4 regions of the Paenibacillus sp. FSL K6-1330 genome follow, and region 3 is predicted to be linked to each of the others. Evidence: riboswitches for the same ligand, from Rfam matches in the RefSeq annotation. Region 3 holds a riboswitch; each other region holds the start of a gene.
What was found. Region 3 has a riboswitch for cyclic di-AMP ahead of NYE54_RS28815 (TrkH family potassium uptake protein). Riboswitches for the same ligand answer to the same signal wherever they lie in the genome.
Positions count from the first base shown of each region.

Region 1: another riboswitch for cyclic di-AMP. It lies ahead of NYE54_RS20855 (C40 family peptidase); the one in region 3 lies ahead of NYE54_RS28815 (TrkH family potassium uptake protein).
Region 2: another riboswitch for cyclic di-AMP. It lies ahead of NYE54_RS02415 (hypothetical protein); the one in region 3 lies ahead of NYE54_RS28815 (TrkH family potassium uptake protein).
Region 4: another riboswitch for cyclic di-AMP. It lies ahead of ehuB (ectoine/hydroxyectoine ABC transporter substrate-binding protein EhuB); the one in region 3 lies ahead of NYE54_RS28815 (TrkH family potassium uptake protein).

Region 1 covers NZ_CP150269.1:4,623,480-4,627,628, reverse strand. Annotated here, with positions in the region: gene NYE54_RS20865 (ROK family protein) at 1-314, shown strand, start outside; gene NYE54_RS20860 (hypothetical protein) at 708-1,235, opposite strand; cyclic di-AMP (ydaO/yuaA leader) riboswitch at 1,594-1,723, shown strand; gene NYE54_RS20855 (C40 family peptidase) at 1,727-2,203, shown strand; gene NYE54_RS20850 (stalk domain-containing protein) at 2,433-3,707, opposite strand; gene NYE54_RS20845 (2Fe-2S iron-sulfur cluster-binding protein) at 3,935-4,149, shown strand, end outside.
Region 2 covers NZ_CP150269.1:543,130-547,278, forward strand. Annotated here, with positions in the region: gene pruA (L-glutamate gamma-semialdehyde dehydrogenase) at 1-1,353, opposite strand, end outside; gene NYE54_RS02410 (proline dehydrogenase family protein) at 1,557-2,477, shown strand; gene NYE54_RS02415 (hypothetical protein) at 2,536-3,000, opposite strand; cyclic di-AMP (ydaO/yuaA leader) riboswitch at 3,134-3,309, opposite strand; cyclic di-AMP (ydaO/yuaA leader) riboswitch at 3,852-4,019, shown strand.
Region 3 covers NZ_CP150269.1:6,306,539-6,310,687, forward strand. Annotated here, with positions in the region: gene NYE54_RS28810 (TrkA family potassium uptake protein) at 1-508, opposite strand, end outside; gene NYE54_RS28815 (TrkH family potassium uptake protein) at 525-1,865, opposite strand; cyclic di-AMP (ydaO/yuaA leader) riboswitch at 1,930-2,074, opposite strand; gene NYE54_RS28820 (CPBP family intramembrane glutamic endopeptidase) at 2,366-4,054, shown strand; gene uvrC (excinuclease ABC subunit UvrC) at 4,026-4,149, opposite strand, start outside.
Region 4 covers NZ_CP150269.1:6,598,363-6,602,511, forward strand. Annotated here, with positions in the region: gene ehuA (ectoine/hydroxyectoine ABC transporter ATP-binding protein EhuA) at 1-475, opposite strand, end outside; gene ehuD (ectoine/hydroxyectoine ABC transporter permease subunit EhuD) at 489-1,151, opposite strand; gene ehuC (ectoine/hydroxyectoine ABC transporter permease subunit EhuC) at 1,154-1,807, opposite strand; gene ehuB (ectoine/hydroxyectoine ABC transporter substrate-binding protein EhuB) at 1,809-2,642, opposite strand; cyclic di-AMP (ydaO/yuaA leader) riboswitch at 3,014-3,159, opposite strand; gene NYE54_RS30140 (SDR family NAD(P)-dependent oxidoreductase) at 3,551-4,149, opposite strand, start outside.

The DNA.
Region 1 (4,149 bases), 1.7 Mb from region 3:
CCGCAGCCGAGGTGGGAGTGAACGCTAAACATGTATTCGAGGCTAAACGTCTTTATGACCCCGTCGCAGTGGAGGTCATCGATCGTGCTATTTATTACATGGCGCTTGGTCTGGTTAACGTCATTCACAGTTTTAACCCCGATCGCATCGTGATTGGAGGGGGAGTAAGCAGAGCAGGCGATCTTTTATTCCCGCAGCTGCGGGAAATGACAGATAAGCTGGTCATGCCATCCTATTTAGGCACGTACGAGATCGTTCCTGCAGGACTTCGGGACGATGTTGGTCTGGTTGGAGCTGCGGCCTTGTTCCAGTAGCATAGGTGTAAAGAGAACGTTACGGATAGGATAAAGGATGGAATAGAGGTTAGATAAGCGTTCGGATCGGCGACTTAGTTTCATTTTAACCGAGCTTAAGCGAATTAGACAAAAGCCGCCCTTCAGGGGGCGGCTTTCCAATTATTCATAGAGAGCGGGAAACGGAGCGATCATTTTTTTCGTTATAAGTCCGTAACATGTGACAAGTGATAGGCGTGAACCGTAAGCCGTCATCCGTTTTCACTGGAGGCGAGTTTTTGGTTTCCTGGTTAGGTTTGTTTGTATCCGACAAACAATAAGCGGTTGCTCACACTTTCCCGCGATGCCGGCGGAAACCGCCGGCTCCAAACCCGCACGTGGGGTGACCTGCAGGCTTGGAGCCGGCGGCTGCCGCTATTCCATGTACTTGGATGCGTCAAACGTAATCATGGACGTATGATTGGCATGTTCAATCAGTGAAGAGAGCTTGGTTACTTCGCGTTCCTTCTTCCGCGCTTGCGCCTGATAAGCTTCCGGATCATATAAAGCGACGTTGAACAGCGTTACGGCACCATCTCCGCTGCCACGGCTGCTCTGCCGCTCCAGCTTCTTACGGGAGCCGAGATGAGCAAGTTGTCCGATATCGCTGCGGATCTGTTTGGCCAGCTCGATCGCTTCCATGATGGTCATGTCGGCGCCGTTCCAGCTAATGGTTTGCGTTGTATTGGAGATTGCCATCAGCAAATCCAGCTTTCTGTAATCCGCGGCGGCGGCTTCGATTTCTTCCGTAATGGCATCCACACTGCGTGCAGGATATTCCGCCGTTTCCCCTTTTTCAATGATTGTGCTGCTGTTGTTTAAGCGTTCCGACATCAATTGATTCATGAGACGGTTGATTGCTGCCCGGACTGCCAAAGCTTCAGCCATCGTGATTTGACTCATAGGGCGCTCCGGTTTGATGCTATCCGCTCTGTTGTCCGTCCGTTTCCGGAATGAATAGGTAGGGTAGAAACGGACTCCCAAAGGATCGGCTATCCTCAAACCTCCGCTGGGTGGGTAAAACTCCCAAGTTCAAAAGATAAAAGATTAACAGCTTAAGAGAACAGAATAAGAGAGTAACAAGCAGTTCGAGAAGGAAAGCAGAGTTACATAATTGTCATGACTGTGTGAGATGGTTAAAAAATAGTCGGACGAAATTAACCATCTTTACGACAGCTCCAAACATAAAACGATAGATTTTTAGGATATGATTGACAGCATCCTTGCTTGTATACTATATTAAGAGAAGGTTACAAAACGTTAATGAATTTTGCCGAATTTCGTTTGGAAAACGGGGGAACCGTCTTGGGTGAATTACTCTTGTATAGAGAGTATAGGGAACCTTCAACCGAACCCTTAGCTAACTCCGTAGGCATCGAAGGAGAGAACATATTTTGAAGAAGTTTGTCATCACTTTGCTAGGGTCTGCAATTATTTTTTCTTCTGGTGCCGTATCAGCATTTGCTGATCAACAACCGAATTTTCAGTATCAAGTGAAGCAATTGGTAGGAACGCCATACAAATGGGGCGGAACGACCACTAGCGGGTTTGATTGCTCCGGATTTATTCTGTACATGTTTAGAAATTTCGATATGGATCTTCCACGCACTTCCCAAAGCCAGGCTCAAGCCGGTGAACATGTAGATCGCGAAGATCTGCGGGTTGGAGATTTGGTATTCTTCAATACAAGCGGCAGCGGAATTTCTCATGCAGGCGTTTACATTGGTGACGGACAATTTGCGCATGCTTCCAGCAGCAAGGGAGTCAGAATCAGCAAGCTTAGCGATTCATATTACGAGCCACGTTATGTCACGGCACGTCGTGTGTTGAGTCAAGAAAATTATGCGAGGCTGGTAGGAAGCGCAAGCTAATTGGATTACATTGCAGTTTAGGGTTCAATACATAACCAGAAAGCCTGACAAAGGGTTGTCCTTGTCAGGCTTTCTTTTTTTTAGATATCAGAAAGTATAAACTTCGAAGCTTGTGACTTCCTGATATCGCAAGAAAAACGTCTACTAACTGCGGTCTGTCATCTGTGAAAGTAGCGTCGATAGAAGTTTTTCTTACTATAAGTTTGTCAATCCCACAGGGGTTGTTCGGTTACTCCTTAACAACAGAGGCATTCACAGCTGCTTCCATCCCGTTATTATAGAGACGGAACAAGCCAAGACGCCAGAAAGCAGCGCCTTTCAGATCATAGCGTTTGGCCAAACCGAGCTTATCGTCCACGGAAGTGGCTGTTTCGCTGCTTAAGCTGATGCCAAGCAAAAGCTTCTGCTTCGGGACACCTGCTTGGAGTGCCAACTGGATCGCTTGGTCCACCAGACTGTTTGGTTCGGGAACCTGAGATTTGGTTCCGACCGGATTGTACTGATAAGCCATAACGATGAGATCATCGGCGATGGAAGCAAGCGTTTTGTAATCATAGCCTTTATAGGCGCTGTTCAATGGCGGCACCGCTAAGGACAGAGCAATGTCATGCGGCAATGCTGCCTTTAATTGCTTGACATAATCATTGAGCAGCTTCTGCTGGTTTACGACATCCAGTTTAAAACCGAGCCCTTCAAAATCAAGTACGACGCCGCCGAAGCCGTTCTCCGTTACCGCGGCTGTGATGCCTTCAATGGACTTTTGGCGCAGGCTGCTATCGCTCAGTACTTTGGTTAATTCGCCGTTTCCATCCAAGGCGTAGACCATGAGGTATGGTTTAATCTTCTGGTCCGCAGCATCTGCTACCATCGATTGCGGCGTAACGTCACCGGCCGCAGCGGGCAGGCGGTACTCGTCGCCTTGAAGCGTGAACTGACCCTCACGATCGATGCGGCTCCATCCAAAGGCGACTGAATTCATAGATGCAACAAGATCCCGTTCTTGGAAAGATTGCAATGCATAGAAGGCTCTCAAATGCATCTCGCGCTGCGGCGATACAAGGGAGACCGTGCGAGTTGCCTGATTCCAGCCCACATCGACACCGAATTGGCTGCTGAACGAGCTAAGCGGGATCAGTACACGGCCTTCCCGTTGAACCGGCGGGGCCGCAAGCTTCACTTGTTTTCCATTGACCGTTGCTGTCGTGCTTCCCACCTGAAGTAACACTTCAGTCGATTGGCCTTTCACACTGCCGATGGCCTTTACGGTTTGCGTCTTGCTATTCCAAGTGATTTGAATGCCCAGCGCTTCACCGACCGTCCGGAATGGAACGTAGGTGACCCCTTTGTCTACCCGCGGAGCCGCATCGAAGGTTAGCGTAACATCATCCAGCTTTACCGATATGGCAGGCTCAGCATATACCTGACCAACATGGGGTGCGGTGCCGAGCAAGGATAAGGCAAGAACGGCAGCGACAGCTGTTTTTCCTATTTGTTTATGCAGCATGCTTTGGTATTTCCTCCGATCCATTAAATAATAGAATGATTTCATAGAATATGGAATTAGGTCTAGCATACGCTAGTATAGCAAAATTTTCATAGAGTTCCAATTCCATGATGTCAATGTCATAGAATAGATAAGAGTAAGCATGTTGATTTTTTAAACTTTCCGGTATAATAAATGAAGGATTTTATACATAACCTGATGATTACATGCATAGGGGGATAACGCGCGTGTTTAAATTCTGGAAAAACAAAAAGGGTAGGAATAGCGAAGCCAACAACTCGTCCATCCCGGAAGAGATGATCGAAGCCGTACCGGATCGGATCATTGAACTAACAGGTCGCGAGGTTCGCCGCAGTGTGGCGCCTGTTCTTGGCATGACAGTGCTTGATCTGGCCGAACGGAATGACGTGGACTGGAACTCTTTTTGCAAAAGAGGAACTTG
Region 2 (4,149 bases), 1.7 Mb from region 3:
GTTCGAGATCACCGCGCCGGTCAGCCCGTAGTCGGTGTTGTTGGCGAATTGGATCGCTTCGTCGAAGGAGGCGGCCTTCGTGAAGGCCACCACCGGGCCGAAGATCTCCTCTTGGGAAATACGGGCGGTGCTGGCCACGTCCGCGAAGATCGTCGGCTGGATGAAATACCCCTCCGGATCGCCCGGAAATCCGCCGAGAACCAGCGTGCCTTCGCCTTTTCCGATTTCGATATAGTCCAGAATTTTACGATAGGCCTTATCGTCGATGACGGGCCCTACCTGCGCCGCGGCGTGTAACGGACTGCCGATAACCAGTTTCTTGGAACGGTCGATAACCTTCTGCAGCACGGTATCATAGACGTCCTCATGCACGATGGCCCTGGAGCAGGCGGAGCATTTCTGGCCGGAGAAACCGAATGCGGAGGCGGTGATCGCGTCTGCCGCGAGGTCCAGATCGGCCTCACTGTCTACGATAATGGCGTCTTTTCCGCCCATTTCGGCGATGACGCGTTTGATCCATTGTTGTCCGGGCTGTGTCTTGGCCGCGCGTTCCTGAATCCGCAGTCCAACGTCGCGGGATCCCGTAAAGCTGATGAACCTGGTCAGCGGATGATCCACCAGATAGTCGCCCACTTCCTGGCCCGGTCCCGGCAGGAAGTTAACAACGCCCGGAGGCAGGCTGACTTCTTCCAGTAGCTCCACGAATTTGGCGGCAATGACCGGCGTGGTGCTCGCCGGTTTCAGCACAACGGTGTTGCCCGAGACGATGGCCGCCGTGGTCATGCCTGCCATAATCGCGAGTGGAAAGTTCCACGGCGGAATGACGATGCCGACGCCGAGTGGAATGTAATAGAGATGATTTTCTTCCTCCTCATGAACTGTTAGCGGCTGGGGCGCGCTCAGACGCTGCATTTCGCGTGCATAGAATTCCATGAAATCGATCGCTTCGGCCGTATCCGCATCCGCTTCGGCACGCGTTTTTCCAGCTTCCAGCGTCATCAGTGCGGAGAATTCAAACTTGCGTCGCCGCATGATTGCTGCAGCCTTGTACAAATATCGTGCCCGTTCGCTCGGCGCGGTGTGTTTCCACGTCTCAAAAGTCCGTGCGGCTGTCTGAATGGCTTGTTCCGCAAGTTCGGTATCGGCTTGGGATACAATGCCGATGACCTGACGTTTACGGGACGGATTGACCGACTTTAGGGTACGCTCCGTATGGATTTGGGCACCGCCGATAACCAGAGGGTACGTCTTGCCGAGTTCGGCTTCGACCGCGGATAGCGCAGCATCGTATAACTTGTTGTTCAACTCGTTCTTGAAGTCCAGAAATGGTTCATTCCGAAAAGGTACTCGCATGGAAGGCCCCTCCTTAACATGATATGATTCGGAGCTTTAGGTTTATGGTCCAGCTGCTGAATGCGTCATGGTGGGGTGTTTAGAATCTCTTGGTGAAAAGCTCGATGTTAGATATGTATGTCTTTCTGCATGCCGTCATGATTTTTGCATATGAGTTAAGATAGAGTGCATTTTGGTTTGCCTTTTGCAAAGGGGGAGCTTGCATGGACGGAACCGAACTTTACCGTAAAGTGATCCTGACGGTGTCCGGTAATAAATTCGTGAAGTGGTTGTCGATCAAGTATGGCCGAAAACTGGCGGGCAGATTCATAGCCGGCGATACCTTGGACGAGGCGCTGGATGAAATTGAGAGGCTGAATGAGAAGGGCATTCTCGTCACGCTCGATCATTTGGGGGAGGGTATCACGACGCTGGACGAAGCGGCCGGGTACCGGGAGGAGTATTTGAAGCTTGTAGAAGGGATTGCCAAGCGGGGAGTGAAATCGAACGTTTCGCTGAAGCCGACGCAGATGGGCATGGCACTGGACCCCGAGAAGGCTTACGAGAATATCAAGCTGGTGGCGAAAAAGGCGAAAGAGCACCGCAACTTCGTTCGTCTGGATATGGAGGATTCGCCGTATACCCAGGCGACGATAGACATGACGCTGCGGCTCCATAAGGAGGGGCTGACCAATGTGGGGACCGTGATGCAGGCCTACTTGTTCCGTACGGAGGAGGACGTCAAGAATTTAATCAATGCCGGTGTTAATCTGCGGCTCGTGAAGGGGGCGTACAAAGAGCCGGGAACCATCGCTTTTCAGCAGAAGCGGGAGGTCATTGACAACTATAAGAAATTGATCAAAATGCATTTTGATCAGGGTGCCTACGTTGCGATTGCTTCGCATGATGACAACATCATCGACTGGGTGAAGGTGTTTGCCGAGCAGAGTCACATAGACAAACAGGAATTTGAGTTTCAGATGCTGTACGGGCTACGGATGAACGATCAGGCAGCGCTTGCACAGGACGGCTACCGCATTCGGTGTTATATGCCCTACGGAACGATGTGGTACCCGTATTTTACGCGGCGGCTGGCGGAGAAGCCAGCCAACCTGATGATGGTGCTCAAAAATATGTTCAAGTGAGCGGGGGAAAACAATTAATTCAAAGCGAAGCGAGGACGGTAGCTCTCTAGCTACTGTCCTAGAAGAAATAATACGCCTCCGAGCAGTCCATCAGGAAGGAACGCTCCAGCGGCAAGCTGCCTAACCGCTTACGGGTGATGTGCTGTTGCCGATTGGTCTCCAGATCGGCGAGCGCCGATACGGCGAGCTGCATCCGGGCGGATCCCCACTGGTGCTGCTTCTGGGCATAGCGAACGGCCTCGGTCACGGACATGCCTTTCAGCCTCGTAAAGACGGCTGCCCAGCGGACTAGATCCGTGAATTCCCTGTTGCTTGGCAGCGCATATTCGGCATAACCAGCCGCGTCTTTGCAGCTGATTTTGAACAAACCGCAGTTCCAATCTCGTTTGCTCCAGGGGATAAAGCGTTCAGCCGAGCCCTGGTCGAAACGAAATATCTCCATATGGCGGATGGGCTCTACACTTAATGCGGGAACTTCGGTTTCGATAACGGATGTCAGTGCAGCCTCGATGAATTTCGTCATGATCTACGCTCCTTTATAGGAATGTTATATGCACGGTAAAAAGGCCTGGTGAGCAAAGATCCCCCGCTCTCCAGGCCTTATTGTCGTTAGAGGCCCTGTTCCAGTGGCCGCTTCCGCTTAAGGCTCGGGTGGTGTTCTCTCTCAAAACGCGCCTACGAGGTTAGCTGACGGATTCGGGCTTGAGAGCACCCTACCGCAGTGCCTGACCATCTAGGCACTGCGGATTCACCCCATTCACCAATAGAAGCTCCATTGGCGATTTTGGTTCCCCCGTCTCCCCATCTGTCGGGAGCTCAGCGTATAACGAATGTTTCGATTAGATGGATGAATCATACGCCGGAGGAAACTAAAAGTAAATGATCATATGGGACGGATATATTCCGAAAATTGATGAAAACCGTGTAAGAAAACGTGTACATTCAGTCGTGTCATCGATTATCATGGCAAAATCTCGGTATCTCGATAGATTGCGATAAATACAAGAAAACAAGAGAAATACATAGTATAGAGTAGTATTCGAGAGATAATGAAGCAATACTGATCAGTTCCTGCTCGACATAACGCCACATGTGTTTTTGCTCACATTTACTTCCTGCAGGGCCAGACGTATGATACGAACTATGAATTGACGGACACCAGCGACAGGCATGCAGGCAACCGTTTCATGAAGGCCTACAGGCAGTGTGAGAGCTGCATCAGGCTCTTTTATGGATCGAATCTCGGGCGAAGGCGCCATGGGCCTTCGCTGAAATTGCAGGATGATGCGACTCTCACCGCTCGAACCTGATGCTGTGTTGTTTTGCTAAACCTGGATGTTTAGTCAATGGCTAATAGAATAACATGCTACTCGTTTTCAATTTTCGCTGAGTCCTTGAATGGAAAAGGAACGGGGGAACCAGTCGGGAGATGAATCTATCTCTCAGGGGTGAATCCCATGGACAAGATAACGGTCTATGGGTAGGGCGACTCTCACGCCCGAATCCGTCAGCTAACCTCGTAAGCGTATCGAGAGAGGCAACGATTGTCGTGGACTTGGGCCACGGTGTATTTCACCGTGTCCTATTAAGGAGCCTGCGGGAAGAGTTCTTCTCTTTCCACAGGCTTCTTTGTTGTTGTCTTCTCTTTCCGAACTTAGGAGGAGAACAAAAG
Region 3 (4,149 bases):
TCGTATTGAGCTCGCTAAGCGTTTTTCCGTCCATGCAGTCCGTGACCGTCATCTCCACAATCAGATAGTCCTTGGATAATTCGATATAGTCGAGCAGGTTGGGCGTGACAAGTTGGTGAGCTACCCGGATCCCCATATCCCTTTCCGGAAAGATCACCCGGTCCACGCCCAGCTTCTCCAGCGCCCGGCCGTGCAGCACTGAAATCGCCTTAGCAACGACCATGGCGACACCAAGCTCTTTTAACAAGATGGCGGATAAGATGCTCATCTGAATATCGTTCCCGATCGCCACAATCCCGCAGTCGAAGTTACGGATACCGAGCGATTTAAGCACCTCTTCGTCCGTAGCATCCGCCACCACCGTGTGCGTCAGCAGTTCGCTCATATCCTCGACAACCTCTTCACTGCGGTCGATGCCGAGCACCTCATATCCCTGTTCCATCAGTTCAAGCGCCAGGCTGGCGCCAAATCGTCCCAAACCGATGATTGCAAATTGCTTTGGTTTCATGTCTCTCCTGTACTCCTTATCCAATAATCATTTTGCCTTCCGGATGACGATATAATTCTTTACCCTTTTTTGGCCCCAGTGCATAAGCAAGCGTCAAAGGCCCCAATCGCCCTGCAAACATCGTAATACTGATCAAAATCTTCCCGAATCCCGTCAGTTCAGGCGTTAAACCCATGGAGAGACCCACCGTACCGAAGGCGGATGTCGTTTCGAATAGGATCTCCAGGAAGCTCCCTTCCTCTGTCGTTGACAGAATCATCGATACGATTAGAACGAGCAGCAGTGCCAATAATGCAATGGTCAGTGCCTTGAGCACCCGCTCCTGGGCCAGGCGATAACGGAACATGACGATGTCTTCACGCCCGCGCATCATGGCGATAACCGCCCCCACCATAATGGTGAAGGTTGTTGTTTTGATACCGCCACCGGTTGACCCTGGGGATGCTCCGATAAACATCAGAATCACGATAAAAAATTGCGTGGCCTGTCGAAGCCCCGTAATATCTATAGTATTCGCGCCAGCTGTACGCGGCGTTACGGACTGGAATAACGCACCGAAGAATTTTCCGCCCCAATTCAGAGAGCCGAGCGTCCTCGGATTGGTGAATTCAAATATAAGAATGACGATAAATCCAACCAGCAGCAAGGTAGCCGTCATGGTGAGCACCACTTTGGAGTGCAAGGAAAGTCTCCGCTGTTTTCGGAAATCAATCAGATCGGATAATACGATAAAACCAATCCCACCTGAGACAATCAAAAACATCACGACTATGTTGACTACAGGATCGTAGACATACCCGGTCAAACTCCGAAAATCACCAAACAAATCAAAACCGGCGTTGTTAAACATCGTGACTGCATGAAAAACGCCATAATAAATCGCCTGGCCGATCGGCATATCAAACGCCCAGCGGATCGATAGAATGATGGCACCACAGGCCTCGATGATGAGGGAGTACAACAACACTCTGCGAATCAGCCTTACGATTCCTTCCATCGAGGACTGATTCATCGCTTCTTGCAGAATGAGGCGATCCTTGAGCGAGATGCGTCTTTTCAGAGCCAAGGCAAATAAAGTAGCCATCGTCATGAATCCGAGCCCGCCGATCTGAATCAGCAGCATAATCACGACTTCTCCGAAGGAACTGAATGTCGTTCCTGTATCCACCACAACCAGACCCGTTACACATGTTGCCGATGTCGAAGTGAACAAGGCATCGATAAATTCAAGCGGTTCACCTGTACTTGTGGAAATCGGCAGCATTAACAGCGCCGTCCCGATGAAGATAATAGCCGCAAAACCAAGCACGAGAATCTGCGGCGGAGACAACCTGAGCCAGTTAAATTTAGAGTTCAATCGGTCACCTTCTTAAAAAAAATCAAGAAAAAAGACACTGGAAAACGCAGTGCCCTTTACGGTCTGGTTCCTGTGCTGCAGCCTACGAGGTTAGCTGACGGATTCGGGCATTTCCACAGGTCGCCCTATTCATTATTCTAGGAATAATGAAATTCACCCCAATTACATGGTTCCCCCATTTTCAGTACGAAATTCGGCTGGAATATTCGGTTCCTTGAAGCATGATGTGATTATAACGCAATCTGGTACGTAACCCAATGCCGTTTTTCACCCAAAAAATCTTTAAAAGAGCGCGAATTGGGCATATTCAAGAATACAAGCATAGGGTTCTCTAACGTTTTCGAAACCTTTCATTCATTTTCATCGATTTGTTTCATTATTCCGGATATTGGGATAAGCTGCTTATGACTTTCATAACTATGTTATATTGACTCTATGCGTACTTAATCAGGCATATCGAATACCAGTGGGAGTATCAACTTTCCTAGAGGAGGAATTTCATGAATCGTGCAAGAGAGCCCTTGAAGCTGAAGCCCAATCTCAAACAGCTCATCGCGCCTGCCGCAGTCGGCCTGATTCTGTTCCTATTATTTCAGGTGTTTCCGTCGACGAATCCGGATTCTACCGAGATGGCATCTCCGAATATCATATCCAAGGAGCAGGCTCGGCAAGCGGCTTCAAGCTTTGCTCAGGAGCATTTGCAGTTTACGGCTGCAAAAACGGATGACACATTGGTTACATATCAATCCAAATCGGAACTTTACGGATATCTGGCGAAGGAAAAGAAACTTTCGGAATACAACAAAACCTATGAAGCCAAATATCCCTATGACGTATACCGCGTTCGCTTCAGCGAACCGGGAGGGGATGCCCTCAATGTGGACGTGCACATGCAAAATTCAGGCATCGTCGGCTTCTCGTACGATTACGCCCGCTCCAGCTATGACCGGATTGAGCTGAACAAGGGCGATGTACAAAGGCAGATGCTGCTTGTCGTCGAGGACGGCATGTCATTAGCCGAGAAGCAAGCGCTCGCGGAGCCTTGGCTCCAGCGAGCGGGCTATGACCTGTCGCGCCTTGAGCTGGTTACGCGGGAAGGGGAACCCCGGCTTCGATATGTGGACCCGGAATCCAAGATTGGCGATTCCCGATTGGAGCACCGTTTCACCTTCGAACATGGGAAATTACGCTCCTATGAGCCATCCTTCTCAGTCCCGTCCGCCCATTCCGCCTATGTCAACAAGCAGACTCAGGATGCAACGCTGCTGACACTCGCAGGGTATGGCCTGTTCACCCTCATCCTTGGCATTCTTGCCATTGTGTACAGCGTAAAGACCAGAGCCTATACGTCGTTTAAGCGCGGCCTGTTCCTAGCGGTGCTGCTGTTTATCATTCAGATGCTAAATACGTATAATCTGATTCCCGTTTTCAAATCCGAGGGGATGTCGCAAACTGGTATATTCGGGATGATGATTTTCTATGCGGTCTATTCGCTCATATTCTCCGCCCTGCTCTATTTCTCCCTTGTCGGGGGCAACGGACTATGGCAAAAAGAAGACGGGCTCAATCCATGGCCGCGCGCCAAAGAACCCGGATACGGTCATTATGTACTGGACAGCATGAAGCTGGGATATATGTGGGCTTTCATCCTGCTTGGGGTCCAATCCATTATCTTTATCGTTCTGGGCCTAACCTTAAATACATGGTCCACCACGGATGCCACACAGTCGCCTTACAACATGCTCTATCCTTGGCTGTTTCCGCTGATGGCCTGGCTGGCCGGCATATCCGAAGAGGCCGTCTATCGACTGTTCGGAATCAAAATGGTGAAAAAGATCGTCCGCAATACGTTCGTTGCCAGTTTGATTACCTCGCTCATCTGGGCGCTCGGGCATACGCTTTATCCGATATACCCTGTAATTTCCCGGCCCATTGAACTGGTTATCATCGGCTTGCTGTTCAGCTACATCTTTTTGAAATATGGGTATTTGGCGGCCATGTTCTCCCATGTCATCTTTAATAGCATCTTGATGGGTATTAGCCTGATCTTGCTCAAGGACACCACCAACTTGCTGATTGGTGCTTTCTACATGGTGCTTCCTGCGCTTGTTGCGTATGCGATTTACCGTTTCAATCCAACAAAAAAAGAGAAGCCGTATGTCACGACTCCTCCTCACGAAGTGCCTTAAGAATTTCCGTTGCTAATTTCTCACCGATTGAAAGGGGCTTGAAGTCTTCGACTGAAGCCTCTTTTATTTTTTTGACCGAGCCAAAATGCTTCAAC
Region 4 (4,149 bases), 290 kb from region 3:
GCATGGAGACGGCCCGCTCCTCCGCCTCTTCCTTGGATAAACCCAGCACCTTACGCGGGGCCTCCGTCACATTGCGAAGTACATTCATGTGCGGGAACAGATTAAAATGCTGGAAGATCATGCCGACGTTGCATCGCATCCGGTGCAAATGCTTTTCGCTGGCCCGAACCAGCTTCCCTTTCTCTTCCATATGCCAGAGCAGCTCGCCATCAACCTCGATGGTTCCTTCGGTGGGTTCTTCCAGCGTCATCAGCATCCGGCCCATTGTCGTTTTGCCCGATCCGCTTGGACCGATCACAGCCACCTTTTCTCCAGGCTGCATCTCCAGATCGATGCCTTTAAGCACCTGGAGATCACCAAACGACTTGGTCACGCCCGTATATTTCACAATCGGCTTGGTACCCGTAGCGGGATTGTTCCCCTGCTGCGGTACCTTCGAAGCTTCCGCTTGCTCATCGATCACAACGGCATTCAATAGACTCCCTCCTTTATTTTCCACGCTGCAGATTCAAACGTTTTTCCAGCCTTTGCACAAGCAAAGATGCGATATAACTGATGATCAGGAACAGAATCCCGACCAGCGTATACGGCTCAAATGCACGGAACGACTGCGACACGATATTTTTGGCCGTCAGCATCATCTCCACCAGCGTGATGGCGCATAGAATCGGCGTTTCTTTAAACATGACAATTAAATAATTGCCCAGTACCGGAATGATTGGCGGCACCGCTTGCGGCAGGATAATACTTCGCCAGGTTTTAGCTTTCGTGTAATTCAGTGCTGTGGCAGCCTCCCATTGCCCCTTCGGCACTCCCTCGATTCCGGAACGGTACACCTCGGACAGATAGGTGCTGTAATGCAGCCCGAGACCGATGACCCCGGCATAGAAGGCCGGAATGGAAATTCCCGTTAGGAGCGGCAGACTGTAATACAGGAAGAAGACCTGAACCAGCAGCGGTGTATTGCGAATAAATTCAATGATTCCTTTGGTTATAAGCGACAACAGCTTAAATCGGCTCCGCGTCGCAAAGGCAAGCAGCAATCCGATGATTAATGCCACCACGAAAGCGCAGATCGTCACCCATACCGTCATCTTTAACGCACTCAAGAGCTGCGGCAGGATATCCCACACATAGTTCCAGTCCCACATGTCTATAACCTCCCCGCTGTCCATTTACGCTCCAGCAGTCGAACTGCCAGCGATACGAGCGTAGCAATGACAAAATACATGAGGAGCAGCAGTACCAGAATCTCGGTCGTCCAGGAGATGTAATTGTTGCGGAGCACCATCGCCTGATACGTCAAATCCGCCATGGTGATGAAATAAACCAATGAGGTGGATTTGATGAGTTCCACAAGCTGATTCCCGAAAGGGGGAAGCATTCGCAAGGAAGCTTGAGGCAATATCACATTCAACAGCCTTTGCCAAGGCTTCAGATTAAGCGCTAAAGCGGCCTCCCACTGTCCTTTCGGAACGGCCAGCACAGCGCTTCGGACGATCTCCGAGCCGTATGCGCCGAAGTTTAGCCCGATCGCAAGGATGGCCGCCAACATTTTCGGCAGCTCGATGCCGATGAACGGAAGAGCGAAATACAACCAAAACAGCTGCACCAGCAAGGAGGTTCCCCGAAAGACTTCCACGTACACGGCTGTCAATGTGCGAATGATCCACAGCTTCGACAGTCGGCATAACCCGGCTGCAAAGGACATCACGACCGCAAGGATGGCTGAAAAGAAAGCTACCACAATCGTGATCTCCGCCCCTTTTAGCAGCGTAGGGAGAAAATCAATCCACGAATTCGGCATACTATTCCCCGCAAAGCGCAGCAGCCGTCATTTCACCCGGAAGCTCTTCTTCTGTGAATCCGAACTTCTGCAGAATTTCCAGCAGCTCGCCCGATTCCTTCATTTTTTGCAGCTCCGCATTATAAGCCTCCTGGAACTCGGTATCCGCTTGGCGGAACGCCGTAGCTCCATAACCCCGAACGCTTTCTCCATCGATGACCGGCTGCTCGAAATCAGTTACACGTTCGATGTTGTCATCACTAGCCGAATCCAGCATCGCCTGCAGAGAGGGTCCCGTCATGGTAATCGCCTGTACCCGGTCTGCCTGAAGGGCGCTAATAGCCGAGGCCTGGTCGGGGACCTGTATGATCCGGTCTGAAGGAATACCGGACTTCTCCATATAGCCGATTTCAACCGCGCCTGTCATGACGGCGACCTTAGCCTGGTCATGATTAGCAATATCCTCATAACTTCCGAGTTCCATCGGATTCCCTTGCTTCACCGCAATGGCTTCCCCGATGCTGTACTCCGGATTGGCAAACAATACGGCGGAGCAGCGGTCCGGATTAATGAACATGCCTGCGGTGATTAGATCAAACCGCTCGGCCTGCAGTCCGGCAACCAGTGAACCGAATTCCGTCAGCTCTCCCCTCATTTCCTTGATGCCAAGCCGCTCCAGAATAACCCGAGCAATCTCAACGGCTTCTCCCGTCAGCTCCCCGTTGGCCTCTTTATAGGCATAAGGCTTCTCATTCGCAAAACCTACGGTGATATACCCTTGCTCCATGGCGCGATCCAGTGTACTCCCTTTGTCACCGCAAGCCGCAAGCAATACCACCATAGTCACTGATAACATCAGCACAAGCACTCTCTTCAAAACCTTCCACAACCTTTCGTTATGACTTTGCAATCCTTACAAAATGGCATGTTGAAATTACCCTTGTTAACGCATATGTTAACTTGGATATAAGGACATTCAGACACCTTGCACGGGTCGGGGCTTCAGGGAAGATGATTCATCCATCTCCTTGCACGCTTAAACCCAATGCCATCCGACTGATTCAATTGGTTAAACATTTGCAGGCCTTGCCCCTCCTCTTTAGCAGAATACAAAAAGACCACCAAACAGGGGATTTAGACATAGCTCCGCCAGCAGGGGGTCAAAAAATAGAGAAAAGGCCCCTAAGAGAATCAAGGGCCTTTGTTATGAACATCCATTATGTATGCAAGACCCATCCACTGCTGACGAGGTTAGCTGACGGACTCGGGTAAGATGGTACCCTACACTCATGATTCCAAGTGACTCGCCCCTGGTGAAACTGGTTCCCCCGCTTTCCGGAAAATGTATGCCGGAAACTAAGCGTGTGTCCATGATAAAGGGAAGTTTAGGAAAAGTCAAACCCCTTAAACCGCTTTTTCTGGAAATTCACACGCAGAAATGCCATTCTTCCGGGGTGTATGACAAGCTAGAAAAATGCCTCATTCAAGCTTGTCCACCTACAACATAGGAATTTTATCCCAGACCAATTTTTCGCTATATAGCAGGCGTTTGCCATGCCTCCCTTACTCGTTCATGTGATGGATAGTTTATGCCATGAATTAGACCAAAACAGTGGAAAGCTTCTACAACTCCATCTGAACCAAAAAAAATTTTTGATTATCCATTAAAAACCCATTATGACTCATTTACTTCTAGTTACGGGAGCGCTGGTGCCAGCATCATATATTAACCGCCGATAAGTGTCGGGATTTTTGGTCCATGGATTATACGGCTGTATATCCGCCATCCACCAGTAAGCTTGTGCCTGTAATGAAGGACGCATCTTCACTGGCAAGGAACAACACGGCTTTGGCTACTTCTTCCGGCTGTCCCAAGCGGCCCATCGGATGAAGGCCGACCAGGTGCTCGGTGATCGCTTCCGTTCTTCCCTTAATAAGCGGAGTATCGATGTATCCCGGGCATACGGCATTGACCCGGATCCCTTTTGGAGCATAATCCGCGCCCATCGACTGGGTTAACAGCTTAACGCCTCCCTTAGCGGAAGCATAAGCGGTAACACCCGCTTTTCCGACATGGCTATGGATCGAGCCGCAGTTTACGATCGCCCCTCCGGTTCCTTGGGATAACATCTGTTGGATTACATATTTATCACACAGGAACACCCCTGTAAGATTAATATCAATCGTCTTTTGCCAGTTGTCCATCGACAACTGATCAGCAGGGGCATCATGAGCAATGCCTGCATTGGCGAACAATACATCGACACGGCCAAAATGCTCAACCGTCTGCTTCACCATATTTGCAACTTCCTGTTCTTGGGTCACATCCGTCTTAACGAACAGCGTTTCAAAGCCTGCGCCTC